DNA from 3 places in the Halomonas sp. SL1 genome. Region 1 is predicted to be linked to each of the others. Evidence: riboswitches for the same ligand, from Rfam matches in the RefSeq annotation. Region 1 holds a riboswitch; each other region holds the start of a gene.
The links. A riboswitch is a leader RNA that binds a small molecule or an ion and turns the genes downstream of it on or off. The one in region 1 is predicted to bind cobalamin.
Positions count from the first base shown of each region.

Region 2: linked by a shared signal. The riboswitch ahead of C9J49_RS03465 (AAA family ATPase) and the one ahead of C9J49_RS12710 (ABC transporter substrate-binding protein) in region 1 are both predicted to bind cobalamin.
Region 3: linked by a shared signal. The riboswitch ahead of C9J49_RS03420 (TonB-dependent receptor domain-containing protein) and the one ahead of C9J49_RS12710 (ABC transporter substrate-binding protein) in region 1 are both predicted to bind cobalamin.

Region 1 covers NZ_PYUQ02000019.1:22,314-31,632, reverse strand. Annotated here, with positions in the region: gene C9J49_RS12745 (DUF1722 domain-containing protein) at 1-230, shown strand, start outside; gene C9J49_RS12740 (methyltransferase) at 220-1,419, shown strand; gene C9J49_RS12735 (GNAT family N-acetyltransferase) at 1,517-1,993, shown strand; gene C9J49_RS12730 (aminoacyl-tRNA deacylase) at 2,072-2,536, opposite strand; gene C9J49_RS12725 (secondary thiamine-phosphate synthase enzyme YjbQ) at 2,664-3,089, opposite strand; gene C9J49_RS12720 (methyl-accepting chemotaxis protein) at 3,211-4,845, opposite strand; gene C9J49_RS12715 (pseudoazurin) at 5,081-5,512, opposite strand; gene C9J49_RS12710 (ABC transporter substrate-binding protein) at 5,557-6,558, opposite strand; cobalamin riboswitch at 6,661-6,854, opposite strand; gene C9J49_RS12705 (ABC transporter substrate-binding protein) at 6,939-8,072, opposite strand; gene C9J49_RS12700 (chloride channel protein) at 8,062-9,319, opposite strand, start outside.
Region 2 covers NZ_PYUQ02000009.1:29,081-38,399, reverse strand. Annotated here, with positions in the region: gene cobN (cobaltochelatase subunit CobN) at 1-1,878, opposite strand, end outside; gene cobW (cobalamin biosynthesis protein CobW) at 1,878-2,978, opposite strand; gene C9J49_RS03470 (cobyrinate a,c-diamide synthase) at 2,975-4,333, opposite strand; gene C9J49_RS03465 (AAA family ATPase) at 4,354-6,186, opposite strand; cobalamin riboswitch at 6,309-6,534, opposite strand; gene C9J49_RS03460 (ABC transporter substrate-binding protein) at 6,791-7,807, shown strand; gene C9J49_RS03455 (iron ABC transporter permease) at 7,837-8,892, shown strand; gene C9J49_RS03450 (ABC transporter ATP-binding protein) at 8,889-9,319, shown strand, end outside.
Region 3 covers NZ_PYUQ02000009.1:16,300-25,618, forward strand. Annotated here, with positions in the region: gene C9J49_RS03380 (sulfite oxidase) at 1-1,198, opposite strand, end outside; gene cobT (nicotinate-nucleotide--dimethylbenzimidazole phosphoribosyltransferase) at 1,414-2,466, shown strand; gene cbiB (adenosylcobinamide-phosphate synthase CbiB) at 2,463-3,443, shown strand; gene cobD (threonine-phosphate decarboxylase CobD) at 3,440-4,558, shown strand; gene C9J49_RS03400 (bifunctional adenosylcobinamide kinase/adenosylcobinamide-phosphate guanylyltransferase) at 4,555-5,097, shown strand; gene cobS (adenosylcobinamide-GDP ribazoletransferase) at 5,094-5,852, shown strand; gene C9J49_RS03410 (histidine phosphatase family protein) at 5,804-6,442, shown strand; gene C9J49_RS03415 (bifunctional adenosylcobinamide kinase/adenosylcobinamide-phosphate guanylyltransferase) at 6,394-6,816, shown strand; cobalamin riboswitch at 7,065-7,231, shown strand; gene C9J49_RS03420 (TonB-dependent receptor domain-containing protein) at 7,321-9,159, shown strand; gene C9J49_RS03425 (cobalamin-binding protein) at 9,201-9,319, shown strand, end outside.

The DNA.
Region 1 (9,319 bases):
ATACCAATGCGCTGATGCACGTGATGGGCTATCTCAAGCGCGCGCTGGACGGCGACACCCGCCAGGATCTGCTGGCCGCGGTGGAGGAATATCGCCTCCAGCAGGTGCCGCTGGCAGTGCCCATGCGGCTGCTCAATCACTATATCCAGCGCCACGGTTCCGACTACATCCGCGCTCAGTCCTACCTGCAGCCGCATCCCTACGAGCTCGGCCTGCGCAATGCCATCTGAGCCGGCCCTCGAGGCACGCTTCCACGCGCTGACCGAGCGTCTGGCCGAATGGCAGGCGCTATGGCGGCCGCTGCCCTTCCAGCACCGTGGCGTGCCGTGGGGCGAGCGCGTGCCCGGGCTCGCCGAGGCGCTGCTGGCACTGTCCGACGACGAGGCCGAGCGCCTCCAGGCCAGGCCCTTCGACGCCTCGCCGCTGGCGGCATGGTTGCCGGTCGATGTGCTGGCCGAGGCGGTCGACCTGCCGGATCTGGTTTCTGGCGAAGAGGCGCTGCCGGCGAGCTGGGGTGAGGGCATCGGCGCGCGCAAGTGGCGTCAGATTCAGGCCTTCGCCGGCTGCGTGGCATCGGACGATGACGAGGCGCTGCTGGAATGGTGCGCCGGCAAGGGCCACCTGTCGCGGACCCTGGCCCGGCGCGATGGCCGTCCGGTCACCGGCCTGGAGTGGCAGGCGTCGCTGTGCGAAGCGGGGCAGGTCCTGGCCGAGCGCCAGGGTCAGCCGGTGACACTTTACCGCCAGGACGTGCTGGCCGAAGGCGCCGGCGACTGGCTGGCGCCGGGCCGGCGCGTGGCGGCGCTGCACGCCTGCGGCGACCTGCACGCCCGGCTGCTCGAGCTGGCCGTCGAGCGCGGCGCGGCGGTGACGCTGGCGCCCTGCTGCTATCACCGCACCGAGGCCGTCGACTACCGTGCGCTGTCGAATCGGGGCAGGGCACTGATGGCCGAGCACGGCTTGACGCTATCGCGTGAGGACCTGGCCATGGCGGTGCAGGAGACGGTCACGGCACCGCAGGGCGTGCGGCGTCATCGTCGGCGTGCCAACGCCTGGCGGTTGGGCTTCGACCGCCTGCAGCGTGAGGTGCGTGGCCGAGATGAATACCTTCCCGTGCCCAGTTGCGCCTATGGCAGGCTTCCCGGCGACTTCGCCGGCTTCTGCCGCTGGGCGGCCGAAAACAAGGGTGTCACACTGCCCAAGGAGGTAGACTGGGCCCCCTTCGAGACCGCCGGCTGGCGGCGCCAGGCCGAGGTGGAGCGTCTCGAACTGGTGCGCCATCTGTTTCGTCGGCCGCTCGAGGTCTGGTTGGTACTTGACCGAGCCTGGCGACTGGTCGAGGCCGGCTATCGGGTGCGCCTCGGTACCTTCTGCGAACGCGAACTGACGCCACGCAATCTGCTGCTCGAGACGCGCTGAGCCGTCGCGCCTCGGGCGTGTACAACGATAACGACATCGACCCGCCATGAAGAACATCGCGCCCGACAAGACAGACAAGACCGACAAGGAAGTGCTCATGTCCGATTCCCCCTGCCTGATCCGCCCGCTCCAGATGAGCGACAAGCCGGAATGGGCACGCCTGTGGCAGGACTACCTGGCCTTCTATGACACCGAGCTTCCCGAGGCCGTCTACGATCACACCTTCGAGCGGCTGCTGGCCGTCGGCGAGAGCGAGCCTGGGTGTTTCGTGGTGGACGTGCGAGAGGCCGACGGGCAGGAGACGCCGGCCCTCGCGGGGCTCGTCCACTACCTCTATCACGCGCACTGCTGGAAGCTGGGGCCGGTCTGCTACCTGCAGGACCTGTTCGTCGATCCCCGCTATCGCGGCAAGGGGCTGGGGCGCCGGCTGATCGAGCGCGTCCATGGCCAGGCCGGTGAGGACGGCGTCACGGACATCTACTGGATGACCCAGGAGTTCAACGAGCCGGCGCGCCGTCTCTACGACCGGGTCGGGGCACTGACACCCTTCATCAAGTACGTGCGCAGCGCCTGAGCGAGCACCGTTTCGAGCCCACATGAATCGGCCACGCCTCTTGGGGCGTGGCCGATTGTCGTGTCGCGTGACGGCGACTCAGTGGGGTCGACTGAAGGCGCCGTGCCGGCTGCCGGTCATCAGGCGCTCGAACTCGTTGCCGCTCATGTGCACCAGCGTCTCGTGGTCGCCGGCATCGAAGTAGATATCGGGCTGGTGGCGAAGCTGGTCATCGAGATAGACCTTCAGGCCATAGGCCTGGCCCACGGCGATGGTCGCGCCGGGGTCACAGTCGTCGAACTCGCGCTGGACCTCCTCCTCGGAAGCCAGTTCGAAGTGCTCATGGAACAGCTGTGAGAGTTTCTGCAGGTCCGCATCCCGGGTGCTGGGCACCACGGCGACGCGATATCCCTGGTCGCCGTGCAGCATGACGGCCTTGGCCATCTGGTGGCCGCCGACGTGGGACATCTCGGCGATGCGGCTGGTGGAAACCGCGTGTGGGTGAGTGACCTCCTCGTAGTCGATGTCGCAGGCGCGGAGGTACTCCCTGATCGTCATCGGCATGGCCATGACGGGCTCTCCTTCGGCCTCGCGGGCCGAACCATCGATTGCCGCGCCTCCCTGCCTGGCAGGCGTGTCTTCCTGACTTCAAGCATAGTCCGTCGCGTCTGGATCATCCCACGGAGGGCGGCTAACGGGTGCGGCCGTTGAGGGTGGCGATGATGCGCCGGCTTCCACCGTGGTCGCGGTGTTCGCCGAGATAGAGCCCCTGCCAGGCCCCCAGCGCCAGTCGACCGTCGCGTACCGCCAGGGTCAGCTGGGTGCCGAGCAGGCTGGCGGCGACGTGGGCGGGCATGTCGTCCGGCCCCTCGATGGTGTGCCTGAAATAGGGCAGATCGCCCGGTACCAGGTCGCGCAGGAAGGCGTCTAGGTCGTGGCGCACGTCCGGATCGGCGTTCTCGTTGAGGGTCAGCGAGGCCGAGGTGTGCAGCAGCTGCAGATGCAGCAGACCGACGTCGAGCTCGGCCAGCGCCGGCAGCTGACGGGCGATCTCGTCGGTGATCAGGTGAAAGCCTCGGGCGCGATGGGCAAGGCGGATCTCGTGCTGGTCCCAGATCATGGCGGTCTCCCCTTGGATGGCGAAAGGGCGGTCAGCATAGGCGAGACGCCTCCGCCATGATACCCGGGGAGAGCGCCGGTCACCGCCGTGAGGCTGGCGGCGGTGACCGGCGTGGCCGTCAGGCGTTCTCGGGAACGCGGAAGCCGACCACGGCCTGGTAGAGCCCGTTGGCCTGCCCCTCGAGGGAGCCGGCGGCCCCTGCCGCCTGCTGCACCAGGGCGGCGTTCTGCTGAGTGACCTGATCCATCTGGGTCACCGCCTGGTTGACCTGCTCGATGCCCGCCGACTGTTCCTGAGAGGCGGCGGAGATCTCGGCCATCAGGTCGTTGACGCGCTGTGCGCTGGTGCGGATCTCGCCCATCGCGCGGTCGGCCTGGTCGACCAGTTCGGCGCCGTCGTTGACGTGGCCCACCGAGCCTTCGATCAGCGTCTTGATCTCGCTGGCCGCCTCGGCGCTGCGGCTGGCGAGATTGCGCACCTCGCTGGCCACCACCGCGAAACCGCGGCCCTGTTCGCCGGCACGGGCGGCCTCCACGGAGGCGTTGAGGGCCAGCAGGTTGGTCTGGAAGGCGATGTCGTCGATCATCGAGATGATGTCGGCCACCTTGCGCGAGCTGTCGCGGATCTCGCCCATGGTGGTGACCACGCGGCCGATCACGTCCTGACCCTTTTCCACCGAGCTGGTGGTCTCGTCCGAGAGGGTATTGGCCTGGGTGGCGTTGTCGGCGTTCTGGCGCACGGTGGCGGTCAGCTCCTCCATGCTGGAGGCGGTTTCCGCCAGCGAGGCGGCCTGCTGCTCGGTGCGCGATGACAGGTCGTTGTTGCCGCTGGCGATCTCGCTGGCGCCCTGGTCGATGGCTTCCCCGGCCTGGCGGATGCGGGTGATCGTGGCGGCGAGCTCGAGTCGCATGCGCTCGATGGCATACATCAGACTGTGGCGGTCGTCATCGCGCAGGGGAGTGGCGTGCGTCAGGTCGCCCTCGGCGATGCGCTCCACGACGCGCTCGGCCTCGCTCGGCTCGCCGCCCAGGGTGCGATACACGCTGCGGATGACCACCAGGAAGGCGGCGGTCAGGAAGCCGCCGGCAATCAGCAGCACCAGGGCATACTGGCCCAGCTTGCCGAGGAAGGCCGCCTGGATGTCGTGGGTATAGACGCCGGCGGCGATGTTCCAGCCCCAGGGCGCGAAGCGCTCGACGTAGCTCAGCTTGGGAAACAGCGTATCGCTGCTGGCGTCGCGTGAGGCGTAGGGCAGGTAGCCGCCGCCGTCGCGGGCGAGAGCCGCCAGCTCGCGGTACACCCCGACCCCGTTGGGGTCCTCGTAGGACGACATGTTCGTACCCGGATCACGGCGAGGGTGATAGATCAGGCGCGAATCCGCGTCGAAGACGAAGACGTAGTTGTCCCGGGCGTCGCCGAAGCGGATCGCATCCAGCGCTGCGTAGGCCCGTGTCTTCGCCTCATCCTCGCTCAGCTCGCCGGTCTCGACCCGTGTCGCGTAGCCTTCGAGCAGGGTATCCACCATGCCGATGGTGTTGGAAAGGGAATGCTGGCGTTCCTCGAACATCGTGGTCCGGCTCTGCCAGGCCATGCTGATCACGATGCCGATCATCACCAGCCACATCAGTCCCAGCGTCAGCCACAGCTTGCGCTTGAGGGGCCATGGCCGGTGTGCCTGGGAGGTGCGGGCGCCCTGCGATACGGCGGGGGCCTGGCTCGCGTCGAGGCGAGCGCTTGTGGTCAGACTCGTCATGGAGCTTTCTTATCCTGCGATAATCATTGATAGGAAGAGGGGCGGTTATTGGACGTGTTATGACCAGGCATTATCGGCCTCGGCCCGCCGGGCTTTAGCGCGGCCAGAGGTTTGCCCCGTCGATCCTGGGTATGACGGGGAGGGAGGAGAGGGAAATAGAGGGAAGGGGAAGAGAGGAGGGTAAAGCCGCGACAGCGCGCATACGCCGTCGCGGGGAAGGCCCGGCACCTGGCGGTCAGATGTCCGTAACGCGTTGTGAGAGGATGTCGAGGAAGCGCTGTCGCGCGGTGGCCGGGAGTGCCTCGGGCAGATCGGCCTCGGTCGCCGGTCGGTCGCCGACCTGGATCAACATGACCATGCCCATGGTGTAGTGCGGCGAGCACTTGATCCCCCAGATGCCTTCGGCCTCCAGTGTGACCTCGATGGCTTCGTCGATATTGCCGATGAAGGCCTGGCCGCCTTCGGGCACCATGCCGTCGATGGTCGCCGCGTTGTGCCCCGGGGCGGCGTCGACGAACGTCACAGTGTCGCCGGGTTGCACGTGCAGGTAGCCGGGCTCGAAGGGCATCGGCCCGGTGGCGTTGCGGTTCAGCATCTTCACGGTGTGCGTCTCGGCCATCGCGGAGAAGGGCAGCAGGCTCAGCAGCAGGATCAGGCGTTTCAGCATGGTATTGCTCGATATCGTAGTGGATCGGTGGTGCGGGCGGCGGTTCACGGCGAGAGCTCGAAGTCGGCCAGTCGGTCGGTCAGTCGCTCCAGGGCGAAGATCGCCCGGATCGAGGGATCCATGGCATGGGCATCGATCTCGACGATGCGGTCGTTGCGCACGGCCGGCATTTCACGGGTGACCGGGTCCGTGTCGAGGAACTCACGCTTGACGGTGATATCGTCGGCTGGAAGGCGACGTCTATCCATCCGCGCCGCGGCGATGAAGGAGGGATGGCCGCGGGCGATGGTCTCCCAGCCGACGGTGGGCCATTCCTCCTCGGAGGCGATGACGTTGGTGATGCCGAGCGTGGCCATCATCCAGCCCGGCACGCCGTTGGCCCCGGCGACGTAGGGGGCGATGGCCAGGTCGGCGGAGGAGTACCAGAACACGCCGCGGATATCCTTCGGCAGCGCCATTGCCCGAGCCCGCTCCTTGGCGGCCTCCTCGCGTGCGCGAAGATCGGCGATCACCTCGTCGCCGCGCGCCGAGACGTCGAAGATCCTGGCCAGCGTCGCGATGCCGTCATAGAGCAGCTCGGGGTCGAACGGGGTCGTGCGGGTGCCGTCGAGGCTGTTCCGATTGTGCTTGCCGACACAGTCGGTCGGCATGACCCAGCTGGGAATGGCGATGTCATCGAACATCTCGGGGGTGCCGACGGCGCCCTGGGGGCCGATCATCCACTGGTAGGCCGTCACCACCAGGTCCGGGTGCTGGCCGACCACGCTTTCATAGCTCGGCGCATTGTTCGACAGCCGCGTCACGTCGGCATCGACCTCGGTGAAGCGGTCGAGTACGGGGTTGACCCATAGTGCCGTGCCAACGACCTTCTCGGAAAGGCCCAGCAGGTAGAGGATCTCGGTGGTGGCCTGGCCGACGCTGACGACCCGTTCGGGCGGCCGTTCGACGGTGATTTCGTGGCCGCAGCTCGATAGCGTGAGGGGATACTCGGTGGCGGCCAGGGCCGTCTGCCCCAGGCAAAGGCTCGCGGCGATTGCCGTGGTCATTCTCAACATCATGTACATTCCCGTGCATGATGAGCGGACGACCGGGGCGCCCACCAGGCGGACCATCCCCCTGGTGCGGGTACCGCCCAAGCCGACCCGCTCGGTTAGTCGATAGGGGTCGGCAGGTCTCCTGACTGACGGGTCATCGCTAGCTCACCTTCCCGAACGCTGCGTTCAGTGGCGTCATCGAGCCTCGCTAACCGCCTACAGTTGCGGGGGCAGTTCCGTTTCGCGCGGGTATCGCGGCGGATTCCCTCTTAGGTTCCCTGAGGAACACCGACCCGGCCAGTCTAGAGCGCGGAGGTGCACGACGCCATCTTCCTTCCAGGGCGGCGCTGCAGCCTTCGTGACCGATGCGGCGTTCGTGCCCGCGGAGTGCGCTAGTCGTCCGTCGGCGGCTCGGCCGTCAGCGCCGCGCGGAAGAGCTCGCCGATGCGCGTCCGGCTTCTGGCGTACCAGGCTTCGTCCTTGATCACCGCGCCGCCGGCGTTGAGCGGATGGGTGGGCAGGTGCAAACGCATGTCGATGCCGCTGTCGGCATGGGTGGCGACCCCCTGCATGGCGCTGTGGCGTGACGGGCCGTAGGGAATGTAGCGCGTCAGTGCCGCCTGGCGCTCGCTGGCGGTGGCGAAGCGGATGAAGCGCCGTGCCGCCTCGGGGTGCGAGGAGTGGCGCGGGATCGCCCACACCTCGTGCTCCTGGACCTGGCCGTCCCAGAGGATGGCGATCGGCGCGTCGCGATGGGCCATGGCATCGAAGAAGCGCCCGTTGTAGCCCGAGGCCATGGCCACTTCGCCGTCGAGCAGCAGCTCGACCGGCGTGCTGCCGGTCTCCCACCAGCGCAGTTCCTCGAGCCCCGCCAGCCGGGCGAAGGCCAGCGACAGGCCGCGGCGGGTGCTGAGCAGCCGGTACAGCTCCTCGCGGGGCACGCCGTAGGACAGCAGGGCCCATTCGAGATTGACCGAGGGCGTGCGCTGCAGCGCCCGAGGGCCGGGGAAACGATGCTGGTCGAACAGGTCGGCGATCTCGGTGGGGCGCCGGCCGGGGAAGGCGTCGGTGCGGTAGGCGACCACGGTGGCGAACACCGAGTGGGTCAGGCTGCAGTCGCCGAAGGCGCCGTCGATGAAGTCGCGGCGGGCGGGCGTGCCGTCCGGCGCCGGGGCGGCGAGATCGGCCGGCAGGGGTTCGAGCAGCCCCGCCTCGCAGGCCGCCATGGCCTCGCTGCGGGTCATGTCGATGACGTCCCAGGGCACGTTCTGCTCGGCCACCGCGCGGCGCAGCGCCGCCAGCCCGCCGTCGTAGCGTTCCACCGCGACCGGGATGCCGGTGGCCTCGGTGAAGGGGGCGAACAGCGCGCGTCGCTGGGCGCGCTCGTAGGCGCCGCCCCAGCTCAGCACCGTCAGCGGCCCGGTGCCGGTCGCAGGGCTCGTCTGGCCTGTCTGACCCGGCGCCATGCCGCCTGCGGCGAGGCCGGACAGCAGCGCCATCACGGCCAGTATTCGTCTAGCCCGCACCGTGCTCCTCCTTTCGTAGCTCGTCGCTGTAGCGCAGGAAGGCCCGGGCGATGCTCGACTCATAGACCACGCCGTGGAAGACGTCGTCCTCGTCGACCACGGCGATGGCCTCGCCGGTCATCTCCTGCAGCTGACGCATGGCGGCCCAGATCGAGGCCTCGGGCCCCAGCACCGGACGCGGCGTGGCCGGGCAGTCGGCGATGGGGGCGTCGCCCCGGTCCTGCTCGCGCATCACCTCCAGGTCGGCCAGCGTCAGGCTGCCGCGGTAGCGGCCGTCGGCGTCGACCCGATAGGCCTCGCCGTGGCCCGCCTGACCCAGGGCGTGAATGGCCGCCGTGACCGTGGTCTCGGGACGCAGCGTCACGCCCTCCTGGCTGAGCAGGTCGCCCAGTCGGGCGTCCTCCAGCACCGCCCGGCCGCGGCCGGAGGACAGGTCCAGCCCCCGGGCCGTCAGCTGGATGTCGAACAGCGAGCGGCCGAACAGCTGGGCGGCGATGGGGCTGGCCAGGGTCACGCTGGCCAGCGCCGCGGTGGTCAGCGCGTAGCTGCCGGTGAGCTCGAAGACGATCAGCAGGCTGGTCAGCGGCGCGCCAATCACCGGGGCGGTGACCGCCACCATGCCGCAGATGGCATAGAAGACGAAGGTGTCCTGGGCGGCTCCGGCCAGGCCTATCAGGGTGCCGCACAGCGCCCCGAACAGGGTGCCGATTACCAGCGCCGGGCTGAACACGCCGCCGCCGAAGCCCATCCCCAGGCACAGCGCCGTGGCGGCCAGCTTGAGCCCCATCACCACCGCGAGCTCCACGCTCCCGAAGGCGCCGGCGATGGTGGCGAAGCGCAGCGTCTCCTGGCCCATGCCGAGGATATCGGGCACCCACAGCGCGGTCACGCCGAGCCCGGCGCCGGCCAGCGCCGGGCGCAGCGGGGCGGCCAGCGGCAGGCGCCGGGCCAGCCGGCCGACGCCGAGGATGGCGTGCATGTAAGCCCCGGCTACCAGCGCACCGAGTCCGCCGATGACGAGAAACACGCCGAACTCCCAGGGGCGGGGGATGGCGAGCTGCTCGACGTGGAAGAGCGCGCCGCGGTCCAGCACCTCGGCGGCGATCACATGGCCGACCAGCGCGGCGGCCGCCACCGGGGCGAAGGCGCGCAGGGCGTAGTGGCGCAGTACCACCTCGTGGGCGAAGACGATGCCGGCGAGCGGGGCGTTGAAGGCGGTGGCGATGGCCGCGGCCACGCCGCAGGCG
Region 2 (9,319 bases), on a different contig from region 1:
GTTGACGATGAAGGGATAGAAGTGCGGCAGCGGCCCCAGGGCCACGTCCGGCCAGCACTCGGCCGAGAGCGCCGTGCTCTTGCCGGGCAGCCACTCCAGGTTGCCGTGCTTGCCGATGTGGATGACCGCGTCCACCCGGTAGTGCTCACGCAGCCAGAGGTAGAAGGCCAGGTAGCTGTGGGGCGGCACCAGCGCGGTGTCGTGGTAGCTCCTGACCGGATCGGCATCCGGACCGGCGTCGATGTCACGCGCCGGCTGGATGCCAACGAAGGTCTCGCCGAGGCGAATGCCGGCGATCAGCAGCCGGCCCTGGCGGTGCTTGGGGTCGTCCTCGGGGGCGCCCCAGCGCCGCCAGACCGCCTCCTGCAAGGAGGCCGGCAGGGTGCGGAACCAGGTCAGGTAGTCGTCGACGCCGAGGCTCTGCCAGCTGCCGCGCCAGGCAAGCGACTGCGGATCGTTGGTCACGCTGGCCTGGAGGCGCCGGACCAGCTCATTGCCGTCCTCGGGCAGGTCCGCCAGCGGATAGCCGGCACCTTCCAGCGCGCGCAGCAGGTTGACCGTCGAGGCCGGGGTGTCGAGGCCGACGCCGTTGCCAATGCGGCCGTCCCGGGTCGGATAGTTGGCCAGCACCAGCGCCAGGCGCTTGTCGGCGTTGGCGGTGTGGCGCAGCCGCGCGTAGCGCCGGGCCAGTTCGGCGACGAAGGCGGCGCGCTCGGGATGCGGCTCATGGCGGGTCACCGAGAGCTGGCAGCGCTCGCTGTAGTGGGCCTCGGCCTTGAAGCCCACCGCGCGGGTGATGACGCGGCCGTCCATCTCCGGCAGCACCACCTGCATGGCCACGTCGCGGCTGTGCAGGCCGGCGGCCTTGTCGCGCCAGTCGTCCTCGGGGCTGCTGGCCAGTATCGCCTGCAGCACCACCGGGCGGCCGGCGAACAGGCCGCTCGCTTCGTCAGCCCCGTCGTCGCAGAACGCGCCGGCGTCGAGCGTGCCCTCGTCGGGCTCGCGGTTGACCGAGAAACCGGTGGTGTTGACCACCAGGCCGGCGCCGGTGCGCTCGATCAGGTGATCGACGAAGGCGACGCAGGCGTCTTCCTTCAGCGAGGCCACCGCCACCGCCAGCGGCGCCAGGCCCTCGGCCTCGAGCGCCGCAATCAGGCCGTCCAGCACCGCGGTGTTGGCCCCCTGCAGATGGCTGCGATAGAACAGCAGCAGGCAGACGGGACGCACAGAGTCGCGCTGCGCCTCCCAGTCCGCCAGGGTCGCCTCCTGTCCGGCCCTCGGCGCGGATTCGGGCGCCTGAGAGAGCGCCGTGTCGGGCGCTTTGGAAGGAGACAGATAGATCAGCGCGGGGGGAATCGCCTGCGGCTCGCGCCATTCCAGCGGCGCGTCCAGACATTCCGCGCCGACGAAGCGCAGCAGCTGCTCGGCGTTGTCGGCGCCGCCCTCGCGCAGGTAGCGCCATACCCGACGGGCCGATTCGACCGGCACGCTGGAGGCCTCCAGCAGGGCATCGTCGGGAGCGTCGCAGCCCGGGACCAGGAGCAGCTGCCGCGTCGGGTCCGCCGCCGCCCAGGCCCGCAGGCGATCGAAGCCGTACTGCCAGTAGGCACTGCCGCCGAGCAGCGAGACGATCACCAGCCGCGCGTGCTCCAGCACCCGATCCTCGTAGAGGTCATAGGCGGCGGGCTTGACCAGGTTCATCCAGTTGGCGAGGCGCACCGATGGAAAGGCGTCGCCCAGCCGCTCGACCGCCTGGGCCAACGCCGACAGGCTGCTGTCGGCGGCCGACAGGATCACGACCTCGGCGGGCGTCTGCTGCAGGTCGACGATGCCCTCGTCGTCAACGAAGCCTCCGGGCTTGGCGGCGAACAGGTGCATCAGGCGGGCGTCGCGCTCTCGGCACCGGCCAGCGCCGCCTCCAGCACCTCGCGATCCAGGTGCCGGCCGATGATGACCAGCTCGGTGTGACGCGGCTCGTCCCGGGCCCACAGCCGATCGTAGTAGCCGTCCAGCCGCTCGCCCACGGCCTGGATGACCCGGCGCATGGGCTTGCCGGGAATCGCCGCGAAGCCCTTGGCGCGATAGATCTCGTGTTCTTTCAGCAGCGCGGCCAGGCGCGCCTCCAGCGCCTCGGCGTCGACTTCGCCCAGGCGGATCACCAGGCCGTCGAAGTGATCGTGGGCGTGGTCGTGGTGAGCGCCCTCGGCGTGATGGCGGTCGTGGTGGTTGTCGATGCGGTCGATGCCCTCCTCGCTCGCCGCGCCGATGCCCATCAGCGCCTCCAGGCGGGCCGGATCGTCGGCCAGGCTCGGATCGATAAACAGCGTCTTCACGGACCCGGGGACCTTGTCGGCCACCAGCGCCTCGACCCGCGCCCGCTCGTCCTCGGCGAGCAGGTCTCTCTTGCTGACCAGCACCAGGTCGGCGGCGCTCAGCTGGTCGTCCAGCAGCTCGCGCAGGCTGGGATCGTGATCCAGGCTGTCGTCGGCGCGGCGCTGGGCCTCGACCCGCTCGACGTCGCTGGCATAGCGGCCGGCGGCCACCGCCGGGCCGTCGACCACGGTGATGATGGCGTCGACGGTGCAGTGCTGGCGCACCTCCGGCCAGTTGAAGGCCTGCACCAGCGGCTTGGGCAACGCCAGGCCGCTGGTCTCGATCAGGATGTGGTCGATGTCGTCGCGGCGGGCCACCAGCTTCTTCATCACCGGCAGGAACTCTTCTTCCACCGTGCAGCAGATGCAGCCGTTGGCCAGCTCATAGATGCCGCCGTCGTCGTCCAGCGCCACCGCCCCCTCGTCTTCACAGCCGATGGCGCAGCCGCGCAGCAGGCTGGAGTCGATGTCCTGCTCGCCGAACTCGTTGACGATGACGGCGATGCGCTTGCCGGTGATGCGGCGCAGGATACCGGCCAGCAGCGTGGTCTTGCCGCTGCCGAGGAAGCCGGTCACCACCGTAGCGGGAATCTTGTCGAGTTTCATGCGTGGCATTCCTTTGTCGAATCGTCAGCGACCGCGGCCGCGCCAAACAGGCGGGCCACGGCGGCGGGGTTGTCGGGGAAGAACAGGTGCAGGTAGGACGCGGTCAGGCCTCGCGCGCGGTAGATCGCCTCGCCCGGCGCGGGATGGCGCTGGCGGCGACCGTGGGCGATGGGCTCGGGCGTGCCGCTGGCCTGGGAGCGGTGATGGGCGTGGCCGCGCACCGGCCCTTCGGGCAGCTCGGCGGTCTGCATGCCCTGGCAGCCGCGACGCCCGCGCATGGCGCCGGCGCCGGGCAGCAGGCCAAGCATGGCGTGGGTCTCGCCGTCCTGATCAGTCAGGGTCTCCAGGCAGTAGAGCAGCCCGCCGCACTCGGCGAGGATCGGCAGATCGTCCTCGAAGGCCCGCCGGAGGTCGTCGCGCAGCGCGGCGTTGGCGGCGAGGCCTTCGGCGTGCAGCTCCGGATAGCCGCCAGGCAGCCACAGGGCGTCGCAGGCCGGCAGACTCGTATCGGCCAGCGGCGAGAAGAATCTCAGCGTCGCGCCCATGCGCTCAAGCAGGTCCAGGTTGGCCTGGTAGACGAAGCTGAAGGCGGCGTCGCGCGCCACGGCGATGGTGCGGCCGGCGAGCCAGGCCGGCGGTGCGGAGGCCTCGGTGGGCGCGGGAGTGAAGGCCACCGGCGGCAGCGCCAGCAGGGACTCGGCCAGGTCCTCGGCGGCGAGCGCCTCGGCGCCGGCGTCGAAGCGCGCCTCCAGGTCGTCGCGGATCTCCTCGGCCTGGACCAGCCCCAGGTGGCGCTCGGGCAGCGCCAGGGCCGGGTCGCGGGGCATCGCCGCCAGCAGCGGCACGGTCGCCGGCAGCGCGTCCTCGATCAGCTCGCGATGGCGCGCCGAGCCGCAGGCGTTGGCGATCAGCCCGGCGATGCGCACGTCGTCGCGGAAGCCGGCCAGCCCGGCCACCAGCGCCGCGGCGGTCTGGGCCATGCCCTTGACGTCCATCACGATCACCATCGGCAGGCCGAACAGCGCGGCCAGATCGGCGCTGGAGGGCTCGCCGTCGAACAGGCCCATGGCGCCTTCGACCAGGATCAGGTCGGCCTCCCGGGCGGCCTCGAACAGCCGCTGGCGGCAGTAGGCCTCACCGGCCATCCACAGGTCGAGCTGGTCCACCGGCTGGCCGGAGGCCTGGGCCAGCACCCGCGGGTCCAGGTAGTCCGGTCCGGTCTTGAACACCCGCACCACCCTGCCCTGGCGGCGCAGCATCCGCGCCAGCGCCGCGGTCACGGTGGTCTTGCCCTGTCCCGAGGCCGGCGCGGCGACGAACACCGCCGGGCAGCTCACGGCGTCGTGCTCGTGCATCGCGTTCGCTTCCTTGACGTTCATGTCGATGCCCCCGCCTCCAGGCCGGCCAGCGGCCGATAATCGGCGCCCAGCGCCCGGGCGATGTCGCGGCCGCGGCCGCGCTTCACGGCGGCGGTCTCGGTGTCGACGACCACGCAGTCGCCGAGCGGCGGCAGGCCGCTCAGCGGCTGGCGGGTGCGGCCGTCGGTGATCAGGTAGGTGCGCACCTGCAGGCCGGCGTCCTGACGCCGCCAGCGGCGCACCAGCTGCGCGGCGTGGCGCACGGCCTCGCGCAGCGGCGTGCCGCCGCCGCCGGGGACGGCATCGAGCCGTTCGAGCAGGTCCTTGGGCGCGCGGCGCCGGGGCTGGAGGGTCTCGATGCCGTCGTTGCCGAAGCCCAGCACCGCGATCTGCTCACGCGCGGCGTAGGCCCGGCGTGCCAGCGCGTCGACCGCGCCCTTGGCCCGGCCCAGCAGGCGCCGGCCGAGGGTCGAGGCGGAGGTGTCCAGCAGCACCAGGTGCAGCATCGGCTGGCCGCTGCGCGGGCGGCGATAGCACAGGCGACGCCAGGGGCGCCGGCCGCGATGCTCGACCAGGGTCGCGAACCAGTCCGGGCGCGGTGCGGGATCGCTAGACTCGGCCTGGCGGCGATCCCGACGGCGGCCGACCTGGCGGCCGGGGCGCCGGCTCGATGAGACCGAAGCCGAGGCTCCACCGGCCTTGGGCGCGGGCGTCGACTCGGGCAGCGACGGCATCGGCGTGGCCACGCTCGGCTGGGCCACGCTCGGCTGGGCCACCGGCGGCATGGCGCCCCACTGGCCCTGGGGCTGTGAATCGGCCCCGGGGGCCTGGGCGCCGTCGGGGGCCGGCTTGCGTGAATCGTCGCCGCTCGCCCTGCCGCGGCCCGTGTCAGGCTCGCCAGCCCCGTTCATGCCGGACCCGCCCTCGCCAGCCCCGTTCCCGCCGGCGTCGGAGTCGGAGCCGCTGCCGTTGTCGTCGGGGGCAGCGGTGCGGCGATGGGCCAGCACCCAGGGCTCGACGACATCCAGGTCCTCACGCTCGACGCGCGCCGCACCGCGCCAGGCCGCATGGGCCCGGGCGGCGCGGTGCCAGGTGACGTCGGCGCGCAGCCCCTCGACCCCGGCGGCCTCACTGCGCTCGGCGATGCGCTCGTAGATGTCATCGTCGGCGACGATGTCGGGAAGGCGCTCGCGGGCCTCGGCCAGGCGCCGGGTCAGCGCCGCCTGCTCGGCCTCGTGGGCGTCGACGAAGGCACGCGGGTCGCGGTCGAAGGCCTCGCGCTGGCGCAGGATCGCCACGCGCTCGGCCACGCCGGGGCTCGCCGACTGCTCGACACACAGGCCGAAGCGGTCGAGCAGCTGCGGGCGCAGCTCGCCCTCGTCGGGATTCATGGTGCCGATCAGGCTGAAGCGCGCGGCGTGGGCGTGGCTCAGGCCGTCGCGTTCGACGCGGTTGACGCCGCTGGCGGCCACATCGAGCAGCAGGTCGACCAGCGCATCCGGCAGCAGGTTGACCTCGTCGACGTACAGCAGGCCGCCGTGGGCGCGGGCCAGCAGGCCCTCCTGGAAGCGCGCCTCGCCGTCGGCGAGCACCCGCTGCAGATCCAGGCTACCGGTCAGGCGCTCCTCGCTGGCGCCCAGCGGCAGGGTCACCAGCGACGGTCGCCGGCCCTCGGCATCGCGGGGCAGAATCTCCGCCAGCGCCCGGGCCAGGGTCGACTTGGCACTGCCCTTGGGACCGCTGATCAGCACGCCGCCGAGGCGCGGATCGACAACGCTGAGCAGCAGCGCGGTCTTGAGCGCCGGCTGGCCGACGACGGCGACGAAGGGAAATTCGGCAACGTCGCTCATGGCGTCACGGCCGGGAAACGGCAGACGAACGCGGGACGCGCATCGCGGCGGAGGCTCCGCCGGGAGGGGGAATCGACAAACACGGGCATGGTGATCCTCTCGGTGCCCACCGCACCGGCATGGAATGACTCGACGTGACAGGCCGGTCTCCGGGCTCAGAAGGGGCACTCGCCGGGGCATGGCCGTGGGCGTCGTGCCGTGATCCGCACCTTCCCGGCATGTCGCCAGTGGTCGTCGTGGATCGCGCTTCATTACCGTTGCGGGGGCAGCGCTGGGATCGGCCGTGGCCTCACCAGACTTCCCGATTATCCCCTGAACCTCAGGGGCACCTGTCTTCGGAGGGGTATCGTAATGGACCGGCCATGTCCCGCGCAATCGACCACGCACTCGACCAGCGACGGCAAGCAAGCCCCTTGCCGGATAGATTTGTTATGATATAACATAACTTTTTATTTTCGCGGAAAAGCCTCGCGCGCAGGTCGCCGGCCTCTCCTCAAAATCGGCGTCGACGCAGGCGTCGATGGGAGTGGAAAACGCCTCGAAACTCGTGGCAATCTCCCGTCGCCGGTCGGCCACTTCCCCTCCCCCACCTGGACACCGACGCATGACTCTCGCTCGTAGACTACTGGCAGTGCTCTCACTCATTACGGCGTCATCCGCCGGAGCGGAGGCGACACATTATCCGCTGACGATGATGAATTGCGGCCGCGACATTCACGTCGATGCCGCGCCAGAACGAACCGTCACCGTCGGTCAGTCGGCGACCGAAATTCTCTACGCTCTGGGGCTCGCCGATCGCGTCGTCGGCACATCGGTCTGGTTCACGCCAGTGCTGCCGGAATTCCGCGAAGCCAACACCGATATCGAGCGCATCGCCGACAATGACCCGAGCTTCGAGGCGGTCGTGAACAGGCGGCCGGACATTGTCACGGCCCAGTACGAGTGGCACATCGGCCCCACCGGCAGCGTGGCGACCCGCGACCAGTTCCAGGATCTCGGCATCAACACCTACATCATGCCCGCCGACTGCGATACCAAGAACAATGCCACCGGCGGCGACGGCACCCGTACCGCCGCCTTCTCCACCGATTCGGTGTACAAGGGCATCCACGAGCTGGCCACCATTTTCGACGCCAATGATGCCGGTGACGAGCTGATCGACGAGCTGAAAGACCGCGAGGAAAACGCCATTTCCCGCGCCGAATCGCTGTCGCTTCCAGACGATATTTCGGCGGTATTCTGGTTTTCGTCTCCCGACGGATCATCGGATCCCTACGTCGCGGGAAGGCTCGGCGCTCCCGGCTACATGATGGACAAGCTCGGCATCCAGAACGTCATCCAATCGAACGAGGAATGGCCGACCGTGGGCTGGGAAACGATCGCCCGCTCCGACCCGGACCTCATCGTGATCGCGACCATGGATCGCCGCCGCTATGCGGCGGACAGCGTCGAGACCAAGCGCGACTTCCTGCGCCACGATCCCGTGGCGAGCCAGATGTCGGCGGTGCAAAACGGCCACATCATCGAGATGGATGCCCACGCCATGAGCGCGACGATGCGCACCATCTTCGGCCTCGAGACGCTGGTGGATGCCCTGTCCGGGATGTCCTTCGCACGATGAATGACGCCGTTCGACTATCGCGCCCGCCCATGGCCAGGATAAGCGTCTCGCACTCCGCCTGGCACTGGGGCTGGCTGGCACCGCTGCTGCTGTTCGCCGCGGTGATGGCAGGCACCGCCATCGGCGAAACCGCGATTCCGTTCGACACCATCCTCAAGGTGCTGGCCAACCATCTCGGTGGCACGGCCTTCGCGGTGGATCGCATCGATGCCGGCATCGTCTGGGAATACCGTCTGAGTCGGGCGATCCTCGCCGCCTGCTGCGGTGCCGGCCTGGCGCTCGCCGGCGTGGTGCTGCAGGCGCTGCTGCGCAATCCCCTGGCCGACCCCTTCCTGATGGGCATCTCCGCCGGCGCCTCCACCGGCGCGGTGTCGGTGGCCATCCTCGGCGTCGGCGCCGGCACCCTGACGCTGTCGCTCGGCGCCTTCGCTGGCGCCGGCCTGGCCTTCGGTCTGGTGGTGCTGCTGGCCCATGCCGCCGGCAGCGGCACCGGCGGCGGTCGCGCGACCCAGGCCGCCGGCGCCATCATCCTCGCCGGCATCGCCGGCTCGCAGCTGTTCAACGCCCTCACCGCGCTGATCATCGCCAAGTCGGCGAGCGCCGAGCAGGCCCGCGGCATCATGTTCTGGCTGATGGGCAACCTCTCCGGCGTGCGCTGGAGCGACGTCGCCCTGGGGCTTCCCGCCGCCCTGGCGGGCCTGGCGATCTGCCTGTGGTACCGGCGCGCCCTGGACGCCTTCACCTTCGGCGCCGACAGCGCCGCGTCGCTGGGCATCCCCGTGCGCCGGGTGCGCGGCGTGCTGATCGCCGCCATGGCGCTGGTCACCGCCGCCATGGTGTCCATGGTCGGCGCCATCGGCTTCGTCGGGCTGGTGATTCCCCATGCCATGCGCTTCCTGGTCGGCAGCCGCCACACCCGGCTGCTGCCCGCCTCGGCGCTGGCCGGGGCCGTCTTCCTGATCGGCGCCGACGTGCTCTCGCGCACCCTGGTGGCCGGCCAGGTGCTGCCGATCGGCGTGGTCACGGCGCTGATCGGCGCCCCGGCCTTCGCCCTGATCCTGATCCGTGGGGCGAGGACGCGATGAGACTCTGCGCCGAACGCGTCGACTGGCGAGTCCACGGCCGCCGGCTGCTGGACGACGTCAGTCTGACGGTGGAACCGGGCGAGACCTTCGGCCTGGTCGGCCCCAACGGCTCGGGCAAGACCACCCTGCTGCGCGTGCTGGCCGGGCTGCGGCGGCCGAAGACCGGCCGCGCACTGGCGGACGGCCGGCCGATGCACGCCATGAAACCTCACGAGATCGCCCGCGCCATCGCCTTCGTCGAGCAGCAGGCGGACACCCTCGACCGCCTCCAGGTGCGCGAGGCCGTGGCACTGGGCCGCACGCCCTTCCTGTCGCCGCTGAGTCCCTGGCGCGAAGAGGACGATGCCATCGTCGACCGGGCACTGGCCGAGGTCGGCCTCGAGGCAATGGCCGAACGCCTGTGGCATACCCTCTCCGGCGGCGAGCG
Region 3 (9,319 bases), on a different contig from region 1:
CGGGCTCGGGGAAGTCCAGGGCGCTGGTCCAGCGCTGCCAGGCCAGGCGGTTGGGCGCGGCGCTGAGCTCGGCCGGCTGCCAGGTGGCGCCGAAGTCGATCGAGACGTGGACCGCCTCGACCGCCAGGTCGCCGGCCCAGGCGTGGCCGCGCACCGTCAGCGGCTCGCCCAGCGCGTGGGTGATGCCGGACTTCGGAAAGGTCACCAGCGACTTCACCGGCATCGACTGGATGGTCTCGAAGTCCTCCAGCGGCACGTCGGTGCCGGGCGCGACCGGGTGCTTGGGCACGCTGTAGGAGGGCGCCCCCATCTTGGTGCCGTCGTGCTTGCGGTTGCGGATCACGATGCGCTCGAGCCACTTGCCCGACACCGAGCCGGGCCAGCCGCCGCATACCAGGCGCAGCGGATGCCCGTTCAGGTAGGGGATGTCGGCATCGTTCATCGCCCAGGCGATCAGCGACTCGTCCTCCAGCGCCTTCTCCATCGGCACCCCGCGGGAGATGGGATCGCGATTCGGATCGCCGCTGGCATGGGCGTCGGCGCCGTAGTAGCCGACATAGACGGCGTCGTCGGCAATGCCGCAGGCCTCCAGCACGTCGCGCAGCCGCACGCCGGTGAAGCGTGGGCAGGCCACCGCGCCGGTGGTCCACTGGTTGCCGCTGGCCGCGGGCACATATTCGCTGCGGCCGTTGCCACCGCATTCCACCTGCAGCTGGTAGGTGTGATGCGCGAAGCGCTCCTTGAGCTCGGCGATGGAGAAGGTCATGGGCGTCACGCAGGATTCCCCGGCGACCTCCAGCCGCCAGGCGGCGACGTCGATGGCATCCATCGCCGGCGGAATGCCGTTGTTGCGCACGAACATGCGCTCGGCGGGGGTGACGTCGTCGTCGAGCAGGTGGGCCGGCGTCTCGGCGTTGATCGGCCGATCGTTGAGCACCGTCAGGCCCTCCTTGCCCTGCAGCGTGAAGGGCGCGTCGCTCTGGGCCAGGGCGGCGGGAATCAGCCCGCCGGGCATGCGATCGGCGAAGGGGATCTGGGCGTTCACCGCGGCGGCCATCGCCAGCAGGCTGGAGCGCTTGAGAAAACCGCGCCGGGTGACGGGGTCGACGTCGCGATCCCAGAGCAGCCGGTCGGCCCGTTGCGGGTCTTCGGCGTAGAGCTCATGCAGGCCGCGGGTGCGGGGAAGCTTCCTGGTCATGTCGCTGACTCCTGAAGCGCCCGGCGGGCGGCGCAGCCGTCGCGGGCCGGGCTGATGTCGTGAGCTGTTGTTATGAAGGCGCGTGATGAGGGCGTGTCGGGCACGCTCGCTGTCACGGTCTGGCCTTGATCAGCTTAGGCCCGCGGAGTCAGGTCTGCCTCTGGTAGAATGCCCGCCTCGCCAAGGACGCCCGGAGACGCCCAGTGACCGATGCCATGCCGCCCATTCCCGCGCCCGATACCGCCTGTGCCGGGCGCGTGGCCCGCTATCTCGACACCCTGACCAAACCCCCCGGCAGCCTCGGCCGCCTGGAGTCCCTGGCGGTGAGCCTGGCTGCGATCACCGGCGAGGATTTCCCGCGGGTCGGCCCGCCCGCGGTGGTGGTGTTCGCCGCCGACCACGGCGTGGCGGCGGAGGGCGTCTCGGCCTTTCCCCAGGCGGTCACGGCCCAGATGGTGGCCAACTTCGTCGCCGGCGGCGCGGCCATCAACGCCTTCGCCCGCCGCATCGATGCCCGGCTGGAGGTGGTCGACGTGGGCGTGGCCAATGCGCTGCCCGCCGAGGGCGTCGTCCATGAACGCATCCGCCCCGGCACCGGCAACCTGGCCCGCGAGGACGCCATGAGCCGCGACGAGGCGCTGTCCGCCATCGCTGTCGGTCGTCGCGCCGCCGAACGGGCCGCGGCGGCGGGCTGCCGCTGTTTGATCGCCGGCGAGATGGGCATCGCCAACACCACCGCCAGCAGCGCCATGCTGGCGGCGCTGACCGGCGTGCTCGTCGCCGAGCTGGTCGGCCCGGGCACCGGCGTGGCCGGCGAGGCGCTGGCCCACAAGCGCGCGGTGATCGAGGCGGCGCTTTCCGCCCACGCGGCCGATCCCGCCGACCCGCTGGACGTGCTGGCGAAGCTCGGCGGGCTCGAGATCGCCGCCATGGTCGGGGCCTACCTGGAAGCGGCGGCGAGGCGCCTGCCGATCCTCGTCGACGGCTTCATCGCCACCGTGGCCGCGCTGACCGCCTGCCGGCTCGATTCGGCGCTGCGCCCCTACCTGGTCTTCGGCCATCGCTCCCACGAGCCTGGCCATGCCCATGCCCTGGCGGCGCTCGACGCCGAGCCGCTGCTGGCCATGGAGCTGCGCCTGGGCGAGGGCAGCGGCGCGGCCCTGGCCTTCCCGCTGCTCGAGGCGGCCACGGCGATGCTCGCCGAGATGGCCACCTTCGACGCCGCCGGCGTCGACGACCGCAGCGAGCACGAGGAGCCTCGAGCATGACGCTGGACCCGCTGTCCTGGGAACTGCTGGCGCTGGTCGGTGTTGCGCTGGCCATCGACCTCGCGCTGGGCGACCCGGCCTGGCTGCCGCATCCGGTGGTCGGCATCGGTCGGGCGATCGCCAGGCTCGAGCGCGCCTGGAACCACGGCCGCGCCGAGGCACGCCGTCGGCGCGGCGTATGGTTGGCGGTGGCGGTGCCCGCCGGCACCTGGGCGCTGGCCTGGGGCCTGCTGACGATGCTGGCCTGGCTGTCGCCGGCGCTGTCGCTGGCCGCCGAGCTCGCCCTGCTGGCCACCGCCTTCGCCACCCGCGGGCTCGCCGAGGCGGCCCGGGCGGTGGCCGAGCCGCTCAAGCGCGGCGATCTGCCGGCGGCACGCCGCGCGCTGGGCGGGATCGTCGGCCGCGATACCGAAACCCTCGACGAGTCGGGCCTGGCCCGTGGCGCGGTGGAGACCGTGGCCGAGAACACCGTGGACGGCATCACCGCCCCGCTGTGCTGGGCGCTGATCGGCGGGGCGCCGCTGGCGCTGGCCTACAAGGCGGTCAACACGCTGGATTCCATGGTCGGCTACCGCAGTCCACGCTACGAGGACTTCGGCCGCGCCTCGGCGCGTCTGGACGACGCCGTCAACTGGGTGCCGGCGCGGCTCACGGCTCTGGCCATGTGGCTGGCCGCTCGGCTCGTCGTCGGCGGCCGCACGCAGGGGGCCATGGCCGCCACCCGCCGCGAGGCGCCGCGGCACCCGAGCCCCAACGCCGGCTGGCCCGAGGCCATGGTGGCGCACCTGCTGGGCGTGCAGCTCGGCGGGCTCAACCACTACGACGGTCGCCCCTCGCATCGCGCCGTCCTCGGCCGCGCGCTGGAGCCGCTGAGCGTGTCCCATATCGAGCGCGCCATCCATCATATGCACGGCGGCTGGATCGGCGTGCTGGCGCTGCTGGCGCCGCTGGTGCTGCTGCGGGAGTGGCTGGCATGACGGCACACGCAGGACCGGATGCGAACAGCACACCGGGCTGGCCCGCCCACGGCGGGCGCATCGCGCCGCTGCTGGCGCGCCATGGCCTGCCGGCCGACCACCCGGTGATCGATTTCAGCGCCAACCTCAACCCTCTTGGACCGCCGCCCTGGCTCGGCGATTGGATGAGTGAGCCGCTGGGCGGTGCCGCGTCGCTGGCCCGCTATCCGGACCCGGACGACGATCGGGCGCGCCGGGCCATCGCCGCCAACGACGGCGTGGCGCCGGCGCGGGTGCTGGTCACCAACGGCGGCATCGAGGCGATCCATCTCGCCGCCGCCCGGCATGCCGGCGGCCGGGCGCTGGTGATCGAGCCGACCTTCTGCGAGTACGCCCTGGCCTGCGCTCGGCACGGTCTTTCCGTCGAGCGGCTGGGACTGGCGATGCCCGAGTTCCGGCTCGATCTCGACGCCGCCGAGGCCGCCCTGGCCGGCGTCGACGTGGCCTTCCTGTGCCGGCCCAACAACCCCAGCGGCACCCTGGTGCCCCGCGCCGACGTCGAGCGCCTGCTGGCCCGGGCCGACCAGACCGGTACCACCCTGGTGGTGGACGAGGCCTTCGTCGACTTCACCGAGCATGAAGAACGGCTGACGCCGCTGCTCGAGCGTTCACCGAACCTGCTGCTGCTGCGCTCGCTGACCAAGCTGTTCGACGTGCCGGGGCTTCGGCTCGGCTACCTGCTCGGCGCCCCCGAGGCCGTCGCGCGGCTGGCCGATTTGCAGATGCCGTGGAGCGTCAACGCCCTGGCCCTGGGGCTGGCGGCGCCGCTGCTCGCCGACGAGGACTATCTGGCCCGCACCCGGGCCTGGCTCGCCGCCGAGCGCGATCTTCCCGAGCGTGCGCGCGCGCTGGGCTACACGGTGCCGGAGACCCACGCCAACTTCCTGCTGCTGCGCGGCGGAGAGGACGCCGAGGACGCGGGGGCGCTGTTCGCCTTCCTTCTCGAGCGCGGCCTCCTGGCCCGCCATACCCACGGCTTCCCCGGTCTCGACGGCGCCTGGCTGCGCCTGGCGCTGCGCGGCCGCGACGACAATGTCCGGTTGCTCGAGGCCCTGGCGGCATGGCGGCGGCCATGATCGCCTTCGTCTCCGGCGGGGCGCGCTCCGGCAAGAGCGGCGTGGCCGAGGCGCTGGTCGACGAGTGGCAGTCGGCCCGCGGCGGCGCGCGCTTCTATCTCGCCACTGCCACCGCTCGGGCCGGCGACGACGAGATGGCCGCCCGCATCGCTCGCCACCGTCGCGAGCGCGGCGACGGCTGGCTGACCCTGGAGCCGCCGCTGGCCTTCGCCGAGGCGCTCGCCGCGATGCCCCCGGGCAGCACGGTGCTGCTCGACTGCCTGACCCTGTGGGCCAGCCGGGTGATGTTCGAGGCCGGGCTCTCGCAGGCCGAGGGCCGGGCGATGCTGGCGGCCGGGCTCGACGAGGCCCGCCGCCGCGACCTCGCCCTGGTGGTGGTCTCCAACGACCTCAACGAGGAACTGCCGCCCCGCGACGCCCTGGTGTGGCGCTATCTGGCCTTCCTGCAGGCCCTGCATCGCGATCTGGCCGCGGCCTCGAATCGCGTGATCGAGGTGGTGGCGGGCCGCGCCATCGACTGGAAAGGAGGCGATTCATGAAGGACGCGGGCTTCGGCGTGCTGCTGGCCATCCAGTTCCTGACCCGGCTGCCGGTGACGCTTGCCTGCCCCTGGACGCCGGCCACCCGGCGCTGGGCGGCGCGGGCCTATCCGCTGGTGGGTGCGCTGGTGGGGGTGATCGTGGCCGCCGCCGGCACGCTGCTCGAGGGCCTGCTGCCTCTGCCGCTGCTGACGCTTTTGCTGCTCAGCCTGTGGGTGGCGCTGACCGGCGGGCTGCACCTCGACGGCCTGATGGACCTGGCCGACGCGCTCGGCAGCAACGCTCCGCTCGAGAAGCGCTGGGCGATCATGAAGGACCCGCAGGTCGGCAGTTTCGGCATGCTGGCGCTGGTCTTCCAGCTGGCCTGGAAGGCGGCACTGCTGTGGGCGCTGCTGGCGGCCGGGGCGAGCCCCTGGTGGCTGGTGCCGGTGGTGGCGCTGGGCCGGCTGGCCGCGGTCGGCCTGCTGGTGAGCCAGCCCGCCGCCCGCGCCGAGGGCCTGGCCCACGCCTGGCAGCAGAGTCTCGGTCGGCGCGACCTGGTGCTGGCCGCGCTGCCGGCGCTGGCGTGTCTGGTTTTCGTGCCCGGGCTGGCTTGGCTGCTGGTCGGCCTGGCGGGCTTCGTCATCATCTACGGCCGGGCGGTGCGCCGGGCCTTCGGCGGCATCAATGGCGACATCGTCGGCGCCGCCATCGAGGGAGGAGAACTATGGCTGCTGCTGATCGCCTGGAGCTGGTGGTCGTTCGTCATGGCCTGACGAGCTGGAACCGTGAGCGCCGCTACCAGGGCCATCGCGACATTCCGCTGCTGCTGCCGGACGCCGAGGCGGACCTCGACAGGCTGCGCGAGGCGCTGGCCGACGTCGCCTTCGACGCCGTGCACTGCAGCGACCTGACCCGCTGCCGCCAGACCCTGGCCCACGTGCTGGAAGGTCGGGAAAGCGGCGCACCGCGCCTCGATGCCCGGCTACGCGAGCTGGCCTTCGGCGACTACGAGGGGCGGACCTGGGCCGAGCTCAAGGACGATCCCGACTATCGTGCCTGGGTCGACAGCCAGGGGCGGCTGGCCACGCCCGGCGGCGAGTCCGCCGACGATCTGTGGGCGCGGCTTTCGGCCTGGCTCGAGGAGGTGATGGCCGAGGCGCGGAAGGCGGGCCATCGCCGCGTGCTGGCGGTCAGCCATGGCGGCGCCATTCGCGAGCTGCGTCGGCGTCTGGAAGACGCGGACTTCTGGGACGGCGTGGTCGGCCAGGCCCAGGGGCGGCGTTTCACGTTCACATTCGAGGAGGACGGCTGGTCATGCAGCTCTTCATCGGCGGTGCCTGCGCCGGCAAGCGCGATCTCGTAGCGGCGCGCTTCCCCGACGCCGGCTGGGCTCGGATCGACGAGCTGGGGCTCGACGGCCGCGAGCATGACCTGCGCCCGGGCGCGGTGCGGGTGCTGACCGGCTGGACGCGCTGGCTGGAAAACGCGCTGGCCACGGAGCCCGACGATGACCGGCTGCGCGCGCGGCTGGTCGCGTCGCTCGACGCGCTGAAAGAGGCCGAGCGGGAGGCGAGGGGAGAGATCGTGCTGATCCTGCCCGAGATGGGCCGCGGCATCGTGCCCATGGACGCGGCGGACCGACGCCTGCGCGATCTGGCCGGCTGGCTGGCACAGGATGCCGCCGCCCGCGCCGAATCGGTCTGGTATGTGCGCCATGGGTTGGCGCGGAGATTGTGAGGGCCTTGCTCCGGCCCCAGAGACATCACTCGGGGCTTTCCCGGCGACAGGTCTCTGAGGGGCGCTGTGAACCCATCCCGGGGCGCTACTTTTGCCATCCATGGCAAAAACCCCCTCTACGACCTGTCCCCGGCGCCCCTCACCTCGTGCCAACATCTCCATGCCGCGTTGACGCCCCGGTAGGCGATTGCTAGCTTACGCCGCACTCTCGGGTGACCCGCCAGTCTGTCCTGTCGGCAGGCGCAACAGGCCCCGACAAGAAGGGCGAGGGTAAACGGGAAGTCGGTGATCCAGTCCGACGCTGCCCCCGCAACGGTGATCGAGTCACGCACCGCCACATGCCACTGTGCCACGCACGGGAAGGCGGCGGTGTGGAGGCGCACAGGCGCCTCGCTCGTCAGCCCGGAGACCGGCCCGAGAGCCAGCGCCGCAATGGGCGAGACAGCCCGCGGCTGGATAAAAACCGATACGCCGTGCGGGTGAGCACGGTGAGCAAGGACTCCCATGAACAAGCCCTATCCCTCCCGCGGCCTGGCGTTTGCCCTGGCCGCGCTGCCGCTGGCCGTCCAGGCCCAGGGCGAGGCCGCCGATGACGCCGCCGCCGAGACCCTCAACCCGCTGGTGGTGACCGCCGCTCTGGCGCCGCGCACCGCCGACGAGAGCCTGGCCTCGGTCACCGTGATCGACGAGGACCAGCTGCGCCGTCAGGACCCGACGGACATTACCGATGCGCTGCGCGCCCAGCCCGGCGTCGACGTGACCTCCAGCGGCGGCTTCGGCAAGACCACCAGCGTCTACCTGCGTGGCACCGGCAGCGAGTCCACGCCGCTGATGATCGACGGTATCCGGCTGCGCTCCGCCACCGCTGGCGGCCCGGCCTGGCAGTTTCTCGAGCCGCGCATGTTCGAGCGCGTCGAGATCGTGCGTGGCCCCCGCGGCAGCCTCTACGGCGCCGACGCCGTGGGCGGCGTGGTCCAGCTGTTCACCCCCGAGGGCGAGGGCGAGCCGGCCCCGCGCATCACGCTCGGCGGCGGCAGCTTCGATACCCGCCGTGCCAGTGCCTCGCTGTCCGGCAGCGAGGGGGGCACCCGCTACTATGTGGCCGCCAGCCGACTGGAGAGCGACGGCTACGAGATCGTCGACGGCGAGGGCGACAAGGGCTACGACAACACCACCGGTCTGATGCGCCTCTCGCACACCTTCGCCGGCGGCGCCGAGCTGGGCGTGCTGGCGCTGCGGGCGCGCGGCAATACCGAGTTCGATGCCTTCGGCACTCCCGCCGATACCGATTACGTGCAGCAGGTGGCCGGCGTCTACGGCGAGCTGCCGATCACCGAGACCTGGTCCAGCCGCCTGACGCTGAGCGAGGCGAGGGACAAGCAGGCAACGCCGCTGTATGGCAGTGTCTTCGATACCCAGGCGCAGACGGCACGCTGGGAAAATACCCTGGACCTGGGGCCGCACCAGCTGGTCGTCGGCGGAGAATACCGTGAGGAAGAGGTCAACGACAGCGAGACCGGAAGCGGGGCTTTTTCGGTGGAGAGTCGCGACAACACGGCCGTCTTTACCCAGGCGCTGATGGATTTCTCGCCGCTGACCGTCCAGGCCTCGCTGCGCCACGACGACAACGAGGCCTACGGCGAGGAGACGACCGGCAGCCTGGCGCTGGGTGTCGCCCTCGACGATATCCATACCCTGCGGGCCAGCTATGGCACCGCCTTCCGCGCGCCGACGTTCAACGACCTCTACTATCCGTTCGATGGCTTCTTCGTAGGCAATCCGGATCTCGACCCGGAAACCTCGGAGACCTATGAGCTGGGCATCCGGGGCCAGCTCGGCCGCGGATTCTGGGACCTGGCGGTCTACCAGAGCGACATCGACGACCTGATCACCAATGTCGACAGCGACGGCGATGGCTTCGTCGATACCACGGACAACGTCGACCGGGCCCGGATTCGCGGCGTGGAAGTCGCCACCGGCGCCGACGTTGAGGACTGGACGCTGCGCGCCGCCCTGACCTACGTCGACCCCGAGAACCGCGAGACCGGCAAGCGTCTGCAGCATCGTGCCTCGCGCAGCCTGCGCTTCGACGCCGACCGCGCGCTGGGCGACTGGACGCTGGGCGGCTCGGTGATCGCCCAGGACCATCGCTATGCGGATGAGGCCAACGAACAGCGCCTCGGCGGCTTCGCCACCCTCGACCTGCGCGCCGGCTGGAATTTCGCCCCGGGCTGGTCGACGCGCCTGACGCTGGAGAACCTGCTCGACAAGCAGTACCAGACGGTCGGTGGCTACAACAGCCCGGGCCGCGCGGCCTTTGTCAGCGTGAGCTTCGGCGGCTGATGCCGATCCGGCGACACCCGGCGCGGTGGGCCGTCGTGGCCATGCTGTGGCTGACGGCGGGGCTGTCTTTCGTGCAGGCCCAGGCCGATGAGCCGATCTGCGTCACCGACGACGCCGAGCGCGAGATGTGCCTGGACGCGCCGGCGACGCGCATCGTGGC